DNA from 2 places in the Pediococcus claussenii ATCC BAA-344 genome. Region 1 is predicted to be linked to the other one. Evidence: riboswitches for the same ligand, from Rfam matches in the RefSeq annotation. Region 1 holds a riboswitch; the other holds the start of a gene.
The links. A riboswitch is a leader RNA that binds a small molecule or an ion and turns the genes downstream of it on or off. The one in region 1 is predicted to bind lysine.
Positions count from the first base shown of each region.

Region 2: it holds a riboswitch for lysine, as region 1 does, so the genes downstream of both, PECL_RS00725 (aspartate kinase) here and PECL_RS06360 (amino acid permease) in region 1, are expected to answer to the same signal.

Region 1 covers NC_016605.1:1,281,686-1,290,086, forward strand. Annotated here, with positions in the region: gene PECL_RS06315 (CtsR family transcriptional regulator) at 1-25, opposite strand, end outside; tRNA gene PECL_RS06320 (tRNA-Pro) at 217-290, opposite strand; tRNA gene PECL_RS06325 (tRNA-Arg) at 366-439, opposite strand; tRNA gene PECL_RS06330 (tRNA-Gly) at 444-515, opposite strand; tRNA gene PECL_RS06335 (tRNA-Thr) at 528-600, opposite strand; tRNA gene PECL_RS06340 (tRNA-Leu) at 608-689, opposite strand; tRNA gene PECL_RS06345 (tRNA-Val) at 732-804, opposite strand; gene serS (serine--tRNA ligase) at 1,003-2,277, opposite strand; gene PECL_RS06355 (deoxynucleoside kinase) at 2,536-3,168, opposite strand; gene PECL_RS06360 (amino acid permease) at 3,278-4,735, opposite strand; lysine riboswitch at 4,848-5,027, opposite strand; gene PECL_RS09740 (GNAT family N-acetyltransferase) at 5,050-5,544, opposite strand; gene PECL_RS06370 (lp_1002 family arylesterase) at 5,664-6,461, shown strand; gene PECL_RS06375 (LCP family protein) at 6,594-7,892, shown strand; gene PECL_RS06380 (threonine/serine exporter family protein) at 8,010-8,401, opposite strand, start outside.
Region 2 covers NC_016605.1:150,865-159,265, forward strand. Annotated here, with positions in the region: gene dapB (4-hydroxy-tetrahydrodipicolinate reductase) at 1-690, opposite strand, end outside; gene dapA (4-hydroxy-tetrahydrodipicolinate synthase) at 700-1,587, opposite strand; gene PECL_RS00710 (N-acetyldiaminopimelate deacetylase) at 1,580-2,731, opposite strand; gene dapD (2,3,4,5-tetrahydropyridine-2,6-dicarboxylate N-acetyltransferase) at 2,746-3,453, opposite strand; gene lysA (diaminopimelate decarboxylase) at 3,480-4,772, opposite strand; lysine riboswitch at 4,942-5,118, shown strand; gene PECL_RS00725 (aspartate kinase) at 5,238-6,620, shown strand; gene dapF (diaminopimelate epimerase) at 6,613-7,602, shown strand; gene PECL_RS00735 (glycosyltransferase family 2 protein) at 8,143-8,401, shown strand, end outside.

The DNA.
Region 1 (8,401 bases):
TATCCGAAATATTTTGTCCTTGCACTGCAATCACCTCCAAGCTTTGACTAATGTTGACTATCATTATACGAGAATTTTATTAAAATGCAAAAAAATAGTACTAACTTAAATCTGTCATACATTTAACCAGCATATTAACAAGTCTTTATTTCTAAAAAATCATGAGACAAAAAAAGAACCGTTTCAAAATCAAGTTTTGCAACAGTTCCAACCAAATCGGGAAAACAGGATTTGAACCTGCGACCCCCACGTCCCGAACGTGGTGCTCTACCAAGCTGAGCTACTTCCCGTAATATATTTATTTTAGCACTAACGGAAAAAGTGTAAATAAAAACCAGAACGTTTTTCAACATTCTGGTAAACGATGCACCCAGCAGGAGTCGAACCTGCAACCTTCTGATTCGTAGTCAGACACTCTATCCAATTGCGCTATGGGTGCAAAAAGCGGAAGACGGGATTCGAACCCGCGACCCCCACCATGGCAAGGTGATGTTCTACCACTGAACTACTTCCGCAAAAAAATAAAATGCCGACTAGAGGATTCGAACCTCCGACCCCCTGTTTACAAGACAGGTGCTCTGCCAACTGAGCTAAGTCGGCCTCACAATGCGGGCGAAGGGATTCGAACCCCCACACCTTTCGATACAAGAACCTAAATCTTGCGCGTCTGCCAATTCCGCCACGCCCGCAAACATGTTCATAATGGATGGTACCATAGAACCGAAGTTCCATGGAGGATACAGGGTTCGAACCTGTGACCCCCTGCTTGTAAGGCAGATGCTCTCCCAGCTGAGCTAATCCTCCGTGAACACATTTATAAATATTACCGATTAATGGTTCATCTGTCAACATGTTTTTGAAAATAATGAAGAATCAAATAGTTTTTATTTGTAAATATCTTATGTTTTAAAGGTTACCTTTAAAACAAAACATCAAAAAACGAACTCCAATTCAATGAATAAATCATCAACAGGAGCTCGCATCATTCTAATCTCACTAGCATTATTTAATAACTGTTTGCCCACCCATGTAAGGGACCAATGCTTCAGGAATATTTACGGAACCATCTTCGTTTTGGAAGTTTTCCAAAATTGCAGCTACTGTGCGTCCAACAGCCAAACCGGAACCATTCAAAGTATGCACATATTGTAGCTTATCATTTTCATCGCGATACCTAATATGGGCACGACGAGCTTGGAAATCTGTACAGTTTGAACAACTTGATATCTCGCGGTAAGTATTTTGGGCTGGGATCCAAACCTCCAAATCATGAGTCATTGCAGCAGTGAAACTCATATCACTGGTAGTCAACGTGATTGCACGATAAGGAAGATCCAACTTGTGCAATAAGCTTTCAGCATGTTCAGTTAGATTTTCTAACTCATTCCAGGAATTTTCAGGTCTTACTACTTTAACCATTTCCACTTTATTAAATTGGTGCATCCGGATCAACCCCCGAGTGTCGCGACCAGCACTTCCGGCCTCCGAACGAAATGCAGGTGATAAAGCCGTTACATTAATAGGTAGTTGTTCATTATCTAAAATTTCATCACGATAATAATTTACCAAAGGTACCTCAGCAGTAGGAATTAAAGTTAAGTTTTCACCAGCAATCTCATATCCTGCGTGTGTTTCCTTGAACTTAGGAAACTGTCCGGTACCAAACATTGAAGCATCATTCACCATATATGGTGTAATCTCTTCAGTAAAACCAGCTTTGTTATTTTGATCTAGGAAAAAATTGTATATAGCTCGTTCTAATCGAGCTCCATCCCCAATATAATAAACAAAACGGCTTCCTGAAACTTTAGCTGCTCGTTCAAAATTCAAGATTCCAAGTTTTTCACCGATTTCCCAATGAGGTTTTGGTTCAAAGTCAAACTTTCTTGGTTGACCGTCCTTGCGCAATTCAACGCTTCCCTCTTCCGTTAGACTAACTGGAACGTCTGGATGTGGAATATTTGGTAAATGCGCAGCCATATCATCAACCTCTTTGGCTGAGTTCTGTAGTTTTTCATCGAGTTCTTTAATATCCTTACTTACGGATTGCATTTCCTTGATTTGTTCTGTTGCATCTTCTTTTTGACGTTTCTTAAGCGAAATTTGATCAGAAACCTCGTTGCGTAACTTTTTTAAATTTTCACTTTTAACGATTAAATCACGCCGTTCTTCATCCTTTGCAATTAACTTGTCAATTGTCTCGCCTTTTACACCACGTGTAGCCAACTTAGCCTTAATATCATCTGGATTATTTCTAATTAGCTTTAAATCTAACATATAAATTCCTCCTTATATCATAAAAAAACGAGCCTCTCTCCCAAAAATCATGGGACGAAGAGGCTCGTTTCGCGGTACCACCCAAGTTCACTGCAAAAATACAGTACACTCAAAAGAGATGATAACGGAATCACCGTGTGACACTACTCACCCGCATTCAACGTCGGAGTTTCGGTTAGCGACTCCCATCAACATCGCCTCTCTGTTAACCTACTTTAAACGTATCGCGTTTTCTCTAAAGACATTGTACGTAATTAATTACATTTCTGCAACTTTTGCATCAATTAGATCTAAAACCTTAGCACGTGCATCAACACTCTCAACAAAATCAAGTTGATCACCGTTAATCTTAATCTTGGGACTTTGATCATATTTGTCAAACCACTTAACATAACGTTGATTCAAAGTCTTATAATAATCGTACAATTCAGGATCGGCATCAATCTGCTCATATGATCGACCCCTTTTTTTAATTCGCTTTAACATTGTATCAAAAGAAATATCAATATGAATTAACAAATCAGGATTTTTCTGATATGAAAGCCTAGGCAATTCTTCCATCATGTTACTTAACAGTGAATCATAGATTGAAACTTCTGTATCAGTTGCTCTACCCATGTCGGCATTTAAATGAAACAACAGTGAATCCTCATAAATTGAACGATCCATTACGCTTCGCGACAAGCCAGAGGCAGCCTTGATACTATCCATCCGCTTATTTAAAAAATAAATCTGAAGCAAAAATGCGTACCGTTTTGGATCTTTGTAAAATAACGGCAAAATCTTGTTATCGTCAACTGACTCATAATAAGCTTGGCTATCCCAATGCTTAGTAAGTAACTCGGTAAGAGTTGTTTTCCCTGCCCCAATTGGTCCTGATAATGCAATCATGTTTGTTCCCCTTTTGAATTAAAAATAATGTTCATCTATAGTAACTATTCATAACATCAGCACTACATATTGTATCATCATTCTGATTCAAAACAATATCTTGATTTTTCTATTCTTTAGTGATATCTGGTTTGCTTAGATCAACTTCATCTAACGGAATCAAATGAGTCTTGTATTTTATCTTATAGTATAGGAACAAAATAATGAATAGTGGGATCGACATGTAAGTAATACCCATTGCTTCCCAATTCAAATGTTTAACTGCGTCTAAATCCTGTCCAATAATAACAACAATACTTAAAACAAAAGCAAACAAAGGACCAACTGGGAACCATTTAGCACGGTATTTTAAATCTGCTAAATCTTTTCCCTGCTTAACGTAGGCTCTTCTAAACCGCCAATGAGATACTGCAATCCCTACCCAAGCAACAAATCCAGTTAAACCACTTGCTGCAACGAGCCACATATAAATCTCAGGTCCTTCAATACTTGCAATAAACGTTAGCAATCCAACAATTGTTGTACCAACAAGAGCTGCCAAGGGAATTCCACGTTTTGTAGTTCTTTCGAAGAACTTAGCCGCATATCCTTGTTTAGCCATCGAATAAAGCATTCTTGTTGAGGCATACATACCCGAATTTGCTGATGACAGAACAGACGTCAAAATAACAGCATTCATAACGCCAGCAGCCCCAGCTAATCCCGCTCTTCTAAACACTAGAGTAAACGGACTAATTTTAATGTCGCTGGCTGAGGACCCTAATAAATCTGGGCTTGTGTATGGAACGATACATGCAATAACAAAAATTGCGAGAATATAAAAAAGCAAAATTCGCCAGAAGACTTGGTTAACTGCCTTAGGAACGCTTTTTTCAGGAGTTTCAGACTCCCCAGCTGTAATTCCGATTAATTCGGTTCCTTGAAACGAAAAACCTGCAACTACAAAAACACCCAAAACCGATGGAATACCACCAACAAACGGTGCTTTTTTATACACGAAGTTTTCAAGTAGTGTTGCATGTCCACCCATAATTCCAACAATCGTCAAAACACCTACAATCAAGAATACAATAACTGTTACAACTTTAATTATGGCAATCCAGTATTCCGCTTCACCAAAAGCCTTAACTGTCAAAGCATTAACTAAAAAGATTACCACTAAAGCCACCATACTCCATATCCATCCTGGAATATCTGGTAGCCAAAATTTCATAATAAGTGAAATTGTACTAATGTCAACGGCTACAGTTATTGCCCAATTAAACCAATAATTCCAACCCATGGCAAATCCAAACGCCGGATCAACATATTTAGTTGAATACGTTGCAAACGAACCAGAGACTGGCATATAAGTTGCCATTTCTCCCAAACTTGTCATTAAGAAGTACACCATAATTCCCATTGCAACATACGCAAATAATGCTCCACCAGGACCGGCTGTTGAAATGGCTGATCCACTTGCAACAAATAAACCAGTTCCAATACTTCCTCCTAACGCAATCATTGAAATATGGCGGGTTTTAAGCGCTCTTTCAACTTGATTGTTTTCCTCAACTTCCTTTGCCATAAAATGACCTCCTTAAAATTCGCAGAAGGCGCTAATTTCAACCTTTATGCAATAAAAAAAGTCTTCTTGAAAGCATCCGCTCACAAAAAGACCCGTTAGTATCACTAGTCAAATCGTAGATAGCGCTCCGCAACCGTATCTGGTTACGACAGTTCACACTCTGTTAAAATGTGCCCCAACCAACAATTGAAAAAGCGCATGCTAGTTTCGGCTTCGCACCCTTTCGCATGACATCTTCGACGCTTTTCGTCTTAATCACCTACTAATGTTTGAAGCAACCTCTTCTTTCGATGTATTTGATTATAGAGAATTTATTACCATTCCGCAAGGTTCAATTTGAATTGATCAACCTTATGCGGCAAAAAATCGTATGCTGATGTTTCGATGATTTGTTCACTAAAATGAAAACCATTATTCTCAAGCACTTTTTTTGATGCAACATTGGTAACCCATGTATTGGCAATCATTACAGTAATTAGAGGGTCAGCATTTTTTATGATCCCAATAAATTTTCTGATCGCATCCGTCATTATGTGTTGGTTCCAAAAATATTTATCTAAAAAATATCCTAGCTCAAAGATTCCCTCATCCGGTATATTTGGACTTAATGTAATAATTCCAATAAAATTTTCCGACTCAAAAATCCCATAACTAAAACGATTACTTAGAACTGCATTGAAGTGAATTTGCTTTGCAATTTCGCTATCAAATCGGGGCAAGCCTACTTCTTGCGGAACTTCTTTATTTGATAATATTTCAAAATAACGATTGAAATCTGCGGTCGTAGTCCTTCTTAGTTCTATATTCATGATACAATATCTCCTCTAAGTTCATACAAATACTATACAATAGAAACTATTACAAATAGTAAATATATAACTTGTCATCGTAACTTTAATTCTTTGACAATTAGCTAGGAGGCATTTTTATGCAAGTAAACACCATTACACTCAGTTCTAACAGTTCGGCAACATTAACAAGTTATCTACAAGAGACAGACGCAACTGGAAAAATTAAAAACCGTCCACTATTAATTTTCGTTCCCGGAGGAAGCTACACCCATATTCCAACTGAACAATCCGAAACTGTTGCACTACGTTTCATCGCAGCAGGCTTTCAAGTTGCTATTTTACGATATTCGTTTATAGGTGAAAAAGAACCGCTGTTTCCAAATCCCATTATTGAACTAGCTCAATCTGTCGTTTATGCCAAAAGCCATTCTAATGATTGGAATATCGATCCGTCAAAAATTATATTAATGGGCTTTTCTGTTGGTGGACACATCGTAAGCAACTACAATAACTATTGGAACTCCGAATGGCTATCCCAAAAAGTAGATTCAACCCATGACCAATTAAAAGTGGCTGCTACAATTTTAGGATATCCAGTAATTAGTCCCTTCCTAGGATTCCCAGATTCAGCAACTCTTGTAAAATGGACAAATGAACCCGAACGCTACGCTGCAGATCAAAACGTCACAGCTTCCAACGTACCAAGTTTTATTTGGACTACCCAAGATGATCAACTTGTGCCTTCGAAAAACAGTTTAAAATACTATCAAGCATTGGTAAATGCCGGAGTAACTACTGAAATTCATATCTTCTCACATGGTCCACATGGTATGGCATTGGCAAATAAGTTAACTGCTAGAAATGACGATATGATTAACTCCCGAATTGCTAAGTGGCCGGCGCTCGCTTTGAACTGGATCGATGAAATATTGTAATTAAATCAATATGGTATACTTAACTTCGTTTATTAAGCTTTGCTAAAAGTAATCTTTAGGCGTTCTTGTGAATACCTAATTTTGATAGAATACATTGAGTTAACTATTCAGTTGCAGAGGAGTTCTGTTTTTATGGATCCTAGAGAAAAACGTTCCAATTCAAAAAGAAAATCGGGTAATCATTACCTCAGTTTAAATCGACTGCATAGGGACAATTCGGATGAAAGCAAAAATGAATTGTCTCATTTAAATAAGCGATTTAAATTTGATAAAAGAAAGCGTAGAATCGCTTTAATTGTTGCTTCAATTTTGGTAATTTTCTTAGTTATCTTTGGAGTACGTAAATGGTTTCAAGCTAGAGATGCTGCCAATTCAATATTTAGTTCTTCAAACATTCAAAAATCACGGAATGTTTCTTCGACGCTTAAACAGAATAAGCCAATTTCGATTCTACTACTCGGTACTGATACAGGGGCGCTAGGTCGAAATTATCGTGGGCGAACTGATACTATCATTGTTGCGACTTTGAATCCTGGCAAGGAAAAAATGACCCTTACCAGTATTCCTAGAGATACCTTAATTTCGGTCCCAGGATATTCCGATTATGGTCCCTCTAAAATAAATGCTGCCTACGATTATGGTGGGGCTGGCACAGCTATCAAAGCTGTGGAGAAGCTCCTTAATATTCCGATCGACTTCTATGGCTTGATTAACATGGGTGGGCTTGAAAAGATTGTCAACGGTGTAGGTGGTGTTGATGTTACTCCACCGCTAACCTTCAAATATGGTAACGCCGACGTTAAAAAAGGAGTCAAGATCCATCTCAATGGAAAGGCTGCCCTTGATTATTCCCGAATGCGTCATCAAGACCCTCAGGGAGATTACGGGCGTCAGGGACGTCAACGTCAAATTTTGATGGCAATTCTTCGTAAGAGTGACTCGATTACAACGCTCCTCAATGAAAACTTTATGGATTCGTTAAAATCACAAACTCAAACAGATTTATCCTTTGATGAATTAGTTGCACTTTCAACAAACTACCGAGTTGCTACCCATCATCTTAAATCAACGCATTTGCAGGGAGTTGGAGCCGTAATTAACGGTGTTGATTTTGAAGTCGCACCACATGAAGAAATGCAAAGAGTCACTAATTTTATTCGTTCAAACTTAGGGCTTGATAAAGCCGATACAGGTACTACTGGTGTTGCTGGTTATGGTGAAGATACTTCCACTGATGATTCAACAAGCTCCTCATCTGCGAGTTCTGCTTCATCAAGTAGTGAAGCAGCGGCGCCTGCAGCTCCTGCCACTCAGGATCAGCAACAACAGGCTCCTGCCACTCAAGCACAACAGCAACAAGTTCCTCAACAGAGCACTACAACTCAGCAACAATCTGACACTACAACTAACAACCAGGTCCCAGCAAGATAATTAATCTAATTAAAAAAATCATTGGCCACTGCCGATGATTTTTTTGATTTCTATAGAAAATTGAAGAACTTTGTTGAATAAAATAAGTTTAGAACCGAAAAGAGGTATTGTGATTCACTAGTTTCTATTATTACTTACAAAAAAGGTTCGTTTGATTTTAAAATAAAGCTGATTTACAAGTTCTGCCAATAAAAAACCAATTGCAATTGAACCAGCAACTTCCGCAACTTGCATCATGAAATGAAGCGCCACATCAGTGTGATTAAGCGCAAAATTTCTAACCATTTGATATGCCTGTCCCCCCGGCACTAATGGAACGATTCCCGGAATATTAAAAATAATCATGGGCATTTTTAATTTATGTGCTGCTACCACACTTAAAGTTCCAATAATTGTAGCTGATGTCAAACTGCTGAGTGCTAATCCCAGCTTGGCAGAAAGCATTAACCAATAAACAGTCCAAGCAATTCCGCCAACAATTCCTGCAACAACTAAGGCACGATGTGGAA
Region 2 (8,401 bases), 700 kb from region 1:
GTCTTGGCGGATGGTTAACGCTTCACCCTCTCCACCAAATAAAACTTGTTCATGGGCAACGTATCCGGGCAATCGGACTGCATGTACAGGCACACCATCTACGATAAGACCACGAGCAAATTTGGCATTGGAATTCTCCATTGATTCTGTGGCTTTTTGTGAGCGAGCCTTGGAAATCTTTTTAGCGGTATTAATTGCTGTACCTGAGGGGGCGTCTTTTTTTCCTTGATGATGCATTTCAATGATTTCTGCATCTGGGAAGTACCTGGCAGCCTGTTGAGCGAATTGCATTAAAAGGACAGCAGATAAACCAAAGTTAGGTGCAATCAGTCCACCAAGCGATTGCTCTTTAGCTAGCACGTGTAGTTTATCAACCTGTGAATCTTGTAGTCCGGTAGTCCCAACAACCGGATGATAGCCATGTTTAATTGCAAATTTTACGTTTTCAAATACGGAACTTGGCACGCTGAAATCTATCCAAATATCAGCTTTAGGTAATTGAGTGGCCTCGTTAGCCACAATAATATTCTTTTCAAGTCCGAAGGTTGTTGGATCAGTGGAAGACAGATGGGGGGAATAGACACCGACTAATTCAAGATCAGGATTGTTTCGAACCATCTGGACTGTATACTGTCCCATTGCTCCCTTAAATCCCGAAACTACAACTGAGTATTTTATATTTTCTGACATGATAATCTCCTATAATTCACTTAAATTTGAGACGTTTAGTGCCGTTGATAATTTTGCTTCCTCATCTGCATTTAAGGGAAGAATTGGAAGGCGTGTGCCACCTACTTTAAATCCAGTTGCATTTAAGACTGCCTTGACTGGAGAAGGTGAGGGATACATAAATAAAGCTGACATCTTTGGGATTAGTTCGCGTTGTATTTTGGCAGCAACATCATGATTACCAGCATAAAAATTAGTAAGCATTTCACGCATTTTATTTCCGTAGATATGACTAGCGACCGAGATAGTTCCTGTTGCGCCAAGAGCTTGTGCACTAATAGTTTGGGCATCTTCTCCTGTATAAACCAAAAAATCGTCGGAAGTATTTTCAACTAGGTATGCAATGTCATTAAGATTTGTGCATTGTTTAATACCAATAATATTAGCATCCTTTGAAAGTTCAACAACCGTTTCATTTTCCATTACCACGCCGGTTCGTCCGGGAATATTATAGATGAGGATTGGCAAGGATGAAGCAGCAGCTACAGCCTTAAAATGAGCAATCATGCCTCGTTGGTTAGGCTTACTGTAATAGGGAACAACCACCAAAGCGGCATTAATCCCCTTTATTTTAGCTACTTCACTCGTGAATTTAATTGTCTCAGCTGTATTGTTTGAACCAGTTCCAGCAATAATGGGAACTCTGTCGTTGATAAATTCGCTGAATTTGGTGTACAGCGCTAATTTTTCATCATGGTTTAAAGTGGGAGTCTCTCCAGTTGTTCCTCCAATTAAAAAACCAGTGGAACCAGTATTTAGCAAGTGGTCCGATAAACGCTCTAAACTATTAAAATTAATTTTTCCTTGCTCATCAAATGGGGTTATGAGCGCCGTTATTAAGTCAGCGGTGTTAAACATTTTGAGTCATCCTTTCATTTAAAAATCCTGTAATTGCTTGAATACCTGTCCAAATGGCACTTTCGTTTGGATCAAATAAATCTGAATGGAGTGGGGCAAGAGAATCTACCCCCAACCAAAACATAGTGCCGGGGATCTTGCTTAGTAAGTACCCAAAGTCTTCACCAGTCATTGCGGGTTCTGTTTTAATAAATTGAACATTATTCGCATTCTGCATGTAACTAATGAAATTAGTTGTTAGTGTTGGATCGTTTTCAACTGGAAGATAACCACCCTGGTTTAGTTCGACATTAACGTCACAATCAAAAGAGAGCGATATTCCAATACATACTTCGCGAACTCTTTTTTGGATATGAAGAATCATCTTTTGGGTAAGACCACGAATAGTTCCTTCTATTCGAGCGGTTCCAGCAATAACGTTTCGGATGGTTCCGGCGGTTATTTTTCCTAGCGTGAGAACTCCACCTTCAATAGGGTCAACGTTACGTGAAACGATTGTTTGAAGTTGTGTAATTAGGTACGCCGCAGCGACGACCATGTCATTGGAGTTTTGTGGATATGCAGCGTGCCCACTTTTGCCGGTTAGAGTGATATTAACTTCAGTTGTTCCTGCGAATAGTGTTCCATTTCGACAACCAATTGCTCCAGAGGGAAGGTCAGGATTATCATGGAGACCGTAGAATTCATCAACATTCCATTCACCATTAAAAATTCCTAATTCATATGCAAATTTCCCACCATTGTCACTCTCTTCAGCTGGTTGGAAAAAGAATATTAAGTTATCAATTGGTTGATGATTTGCAAAATAGTCGAGAAGCCCCAAGGCAACGGTCATATGTAAATCATGTCCACAAGCATGCATCACACCTTCATGCTTTGAACGAAAGTCAGTATCGGTCTGTTCGGAAACTGGAAGGGCATCAATGTCTGCACGGTAGCCAATGTTACGTTTGGGATGACTTCCACCTATTTTCACCAAAAGTGCCGTTGGCAATTCACCAATTTCACGGATCGTTAAAAATTGTTGAGGCATTTTTTTGATTTTCTTTTCGAGTAGACGATGTGTTTCAAATTCATGAAGAGCTAATTCTGGAATTTGGTGGAATTCACGACGGATACTAATTAAATCTGATTCGTTTAACATGATTACTCCTTATGTTATAAGTTACGTAGTCCTTCTTCTAAAGCAGTTTTTTGGGATGTTTGTTCATCAACCATTTTAACCACACGAGCGGGCACTCCGGCAACAACTGAATGTGCAGGAACATCTTTAGTGACGATTGATCCAGCGGCAACGACGGCTCCTTCACCAACGTGAACCCCTTCAATAACTACAGCATTAGCACCAACTAAAACATTATCATCAATTTGTACTGGTGTAGCTGAAGCAGGCTCAACCACACCAGCTAGTACTGCGCCTGCACCAATGTGGCAATTTTTACCGACAAGTGCGCGTCCACCAAGAACAACTCCCATGTCAATCATGGTGTTGTCCCCAATCTCAGCACCAATGTTAATGATTGCTCCCATCATAATGACGGCGTTATCGCCAATTAAGACTTGGTTGCGAATGATTGCTCCGGGTTCGATGCGAGCGTTTATTTCCTTTAAATCAAGCAGGGGTACAGCTGAATTGCGGGCAGTATTTTCTATGTGATAGTGTTCAATTAATGGGTTTTTTAGGAATGCTTTCACGTCATTCCAATCACCAAATATTACACCAGAATGTTGTTCAATGAATGCCTCAATTGAAGATGGTATCTCTAATTGGTATAGCTTTGATCCGGACAAAAATGCTTTGACTGGAGTTTGCTTTTTAGAAGTTGCAATTTGATTGATAATTGATTCTGCATCGAGTTGGCTCATGAATATTCTCCTTTTTAACTGTAAATTTAATAATCCAAATCATTTTGAATTAAATCTCCGTAAGTTTCACGTTTAACCACTAGTTTAGAGTTTCCTTTTTCTGTAAAGACTACGGCTGGCCGCGGATTACGATTATAGTTGCTAGCCATTGAGTAACCATAAGCTCCTGTTGCAAGCATGACAACTACATCGCCTGAATGCGTTTGGGGTAAAGACAAATCATTAATAAGAATATCTCCTGACTCGCAGTATTTACCTGCCAAATGGACATGCTCTACGGGCTCCAGAGTAGGCGCTTTTGCTAATACTGCAGTGTAGTCTGCTTGATAAAGAGCAGGCCTAATGTTATCACCCATACCCCCATCAACAGCAAGATAAGAAGTTAAACCCGGGACGTCCTTGCGTGATCCAATTGAGTATAAACTATAGCCAGCTGGTCCTACAATTGCCCTACCAGGTTCAATCCAAACTTCAGGTAATGGGAGCTGTAAGTTATCTGTTTCGGTTTTAACAGTTTCTAGAATTGTTGCCAACATATCTTCAGGTTTTTGTGGATTATCTTCATTGGTATACCTAATTCCAAATCCACCTCCAATGTTTAAAATTGAAGCTTTAAATCCTAAATTGATTTGCCATTTTTTTAAAATGCTTAGCAACTTTTTAGTTTCAAAAATAAAACCGTTAACATCAAAGATTTGAGAACCAATGTGGGCATGGATACCACGCACGTTCATTCTGTCATTCCGAGTAGCGAGTTGGAGTGCTTTTTCAGCCTGACCGGATTCAAGATCGAAGCCAAATTTACTATCAGTTTGTCCAGTCTGAATATATTCATGTGTATGTGCTGAAATCCCAGGTGTAACTCGTAATAAAATATTAACACTAGCATTCTGTTCAGTTAGTACCTGATCCAATAGTTCAAGCTCGTGAAAGTTATCTACAACGATGGTGCCAACGCCGTATTTAATCGCTAAATTCAATTCATCAAGTGATTTATTATTGCCATGAAAGCTCAAATTAGCGGCAGGAAAATTTGCTGCAATAGCAGTCATTAGTTCACCAGCGGAGACGATATCAGCGTGAGCTCCAAGGGTTGCAATGACTTGGTAGATTGCTTTAACACTAAAAGCTTTTGAGGCGTAACTAACAACGCCTTTCACGTTTGCATCGGTAAAAGTTTGTTGGAATTTTTGAATTTGTTTTTTGACGTAAGAAATATCATAGGCAACTAGCGGAGTGCCAAAGTCTCGTGCTAAATTAATGCTATCGACACCGCCAATTGTTAGGTGTCCCATTTCATTTACGGGTAGGTTAGACATGGTATCAACTCTCAATCTAATTAAATTGTCATAAACTTATACTACGTAGAAAGATTCGTCAAGGAGCTAAGACTTAAAAATTGAACGAGTTTCAGGCGCTATAATAGAACAAAATAAATTTAAAAAAAGTTTTTTGCATTGAAGAAAAAGATGTGTATAATTATCTATAAATTAAAAAAGAGGTTGCGGAGATTAAAAGTAACTTAGACGAGAACGACGTATTTGATGACTCTAAGCGAAAGGATGATTCGCCGAAATGCTAGTGTAACGTCAATCATTAGTGTTGGGACTTGGAATAACATTTCAAGAACTGTCGCGATTTATTTTGCGGAGCGCTTTTCAATAACTGAATGAATAATGCCTTTTTTGGCATTCTTTGGGCGCTTATTGTTACCTCACTGGTGATAATGGGCGTTTTTTTATTGGTTTGATGGGAAAGCTGGCCTCATGAAGGAGTCTAGCGGTATGAAAGTTGTAAAGTTTGGTGGAAGTTCGTTAGCAGATGCGGAACACTATCAGGAGGTTATTGCTATTTTAAATGCTGATCATGAACGACGTATTGTTGTGGTGTCAGCTCCTGGTAAGCGTTCTGAAAAAGATACTAAAGTAACCGATTTGTTGATTAAATATGCAACAGGAACATTTATGGAGGCAAGAAAAGCCCTAAATAGTGTGATCGAACGATATCGAGCTATCGCTAATGATTTTGAGGTAGATGAAGAAGCTTTTCGGCCTATTAAACAATATTTAGTTGATTTGCCAGATTTTGAATATTCTTCACCGGAAGCCCAATTAGCTCGTTTTAAGGCTGCGGGAGAACGTCTGAATGCAGAACTACTAGCTGTAGTGCTTAGCAAGGTTGGGTTAACATCTAGGTTCATTGATCCAAGTGAGTTAGGAATTATTGTTGATGGTGATTACAATAATGCAGTGGTTAATAGGGGAACCTACCAAAATATTGCTAAGAAACGCGATCAGTTGCTAGAAACAAGGGATTTGTTAGTTGTTCCTGGATTCTATGGCTACAACAAGAATAATGAAGTAGCAACTTTTTCAAGGGGTGGTTCAGACATTACCGGTGCAATTTTAGCTAATGGATTTGCAGCAGAGTATTACGAGAATTTTACTGATGTAGATTCAATATATTCCGCGAATCCTAAGGTAATTAAAAATCCTCATCCAATTGATGAAATGACTTATCGTGAAATGCGGGAACTTTCGTACGCAGGCTTCTCAGTATTTCATGATGAAGCAATCATTCCGGCAATTGAGGGCCGTGTGCCCATCGTTGTGAAGAATACTAATCATCCAGAAGCGGTTGGAACGAGTATTGTTCCAGAGGATGAATTTAATGCTAAGGGCCCTGTGACAGGAGTTGCGAGTTCCAAGCGATTCGCAGCACTATATTTACATCGATATTTATTAAACCGTGAAGTTGGATTTACGCTAAAATTGCTTCAAATACTATATAAATACAATATTAGTTATGAACATATGCCTTCAGGAATTGATGATCTAACGGTGATATTTGATCGAAACCAAATTGATTATACAATTTTGCCAAGTTTATTAACTGATATTCATGATGAATTACAGACGGATCAACTTGAATGGATTGATGACTACGCAATTATTATGGTGGTCGGAGAAGGGATGCGGAATAAGGTTGGAACGGTTGACCGTATTGTTTCCGCACTTGCACAAAATAAAATTGGGGTTCAAATGATTAATCAGGGAGCATCCCGAATTTCAATAATGCTAGGCGTACGTCAATCACAGGTTGATGACGCAGTTCAATATATATATGAAGAATTCTTTAAAAAAGACGGGGTAGAAAGCAATGACTAAATTACTTCGAGTACACGGATCTGAAAATAGTTTTTTTCTATTAGATCAAACAAACTTACAGCAAAAAATGACACAAAATGAATTAATTGAGTTAACTAAGGACATTACTCATGGCACAAATGAACTACTCGGCGGAACAGATGGGGTATTAGTCGTTGATGACAGTACACATAGTGGAGTCTTAGGTAGTATGGAAGTAATTAACAGTGATGGAAGTATTGCTAGTATGTGTGGAAATGGGCTACGAACAGTAACACGTTATCTTGGAGAGAAATACGCACAAGATGAGTTTGTTATAGAAACACAACAATCTGACTTGCAAGTAGGTCGAGCCACTGATTTTGCACCTGACGTTCAAGGATTTCATGTTGAAATTTCGCCCGTTAATTTCGAATTATCCAGTTTGCCAATGAATTTAGAAGGAAAATCTGAATTATTTAATGAAGTGATAGAGGGACTGTCCAACACCCTAAAGTTTTCGGCAGTTTCAGTACCTAATCCCCATCTGATAAGTATTGAACATGATGAAAATAATTTTTCGAGAGAACTGTTAGGTCAAATTGGAGAATGTTTAAATGGTGATAACCCTTGGTTTAAAGATGGTGTTAATGTTAGTTTTGGGACTGTCTGGGGGCCACATGAAATATTTGTACAAACTTTTGAACGGGGTGTAGGGTTTACTAATGCTTGTGGTACAGGCATGTCGGCAGCTAGTTTGGTCTGGACAATGATGCAGGACGGGATGACGAATTTTGGTGAATTAAACACGGTTTATAATCCTGGTGGGATGGTACAAACACGAATTAATAGGCAGGGCGATGGATACACGATTGATTTAATCGGTAATGCAACTTTTACACACGAAATTGAAATTAGTGAGTTGGATTTAAGACAACACTCCTTTAATAGAAGTAAAATTTTTGAAACTGGTGAAGAAGACACATATAAGCAGTTTGTAGATGAACTATATATAAGACGTTAGTGAATTTTTGCAATGTGATGTGCTTTGGAACCTATATTAGTTTTTTTGAAAATCAGAGCGACTTGAAAACATTTATTATGAAGCAGTTAAGAGACTGCAAAATAATAAATGCTTTTTAATTTGAAAGAAATTTATGATAACTAAGCACATGTTAATTGTTTAAAGTTTAAAAATCAAAAAGTAGATAGTGAAAACAAAATCATTAGGAATAAATAACGATATCTTGATGATTTGATTCTTAGTCCACTAACTTAGGAGCTATTCATGAAACGTGATTTAGAGGCTTTTTTAGTGTTATCAATTCTTTTATGGCGCTTTGTTTTGAAAAAGTATCACACACTTACTTTAGATATACCAATTTTGATACTTTATTAGCTGAAGGACGCGTTACCATATAAGTCCATGGATTAGTAAGGAGGAAGAAACCGTGAAAAATGCATTAAAAAACAAATGGTTTCAGTTATCGATTGCCTTGTGGATTATCTTGTTTATTAAGATGTGGATTGACAGTGTTTAAGCAGTTAATTATGGGAGGAAGAGATGGAATTATTTATTACGGCAGTAATACCTGCTCACAATGAATCAGTAGGTATTTCCAAAGCAATAAAGTCGTTAAAAAAACAGGTTAATCAGGTTTTAGTGGCCTGTGATAATTGTACTGATGATACTTTTGAACAAGCAATCAAGGCAGGAGCTACTGCTTTTAAAACTGAGGACAATCAAAATAGGAAAGCTGGCGCACTAAATCAAGCACTTGAGCACTATATAAATTGGGACAAAGTTAATGAATGTGATTTTT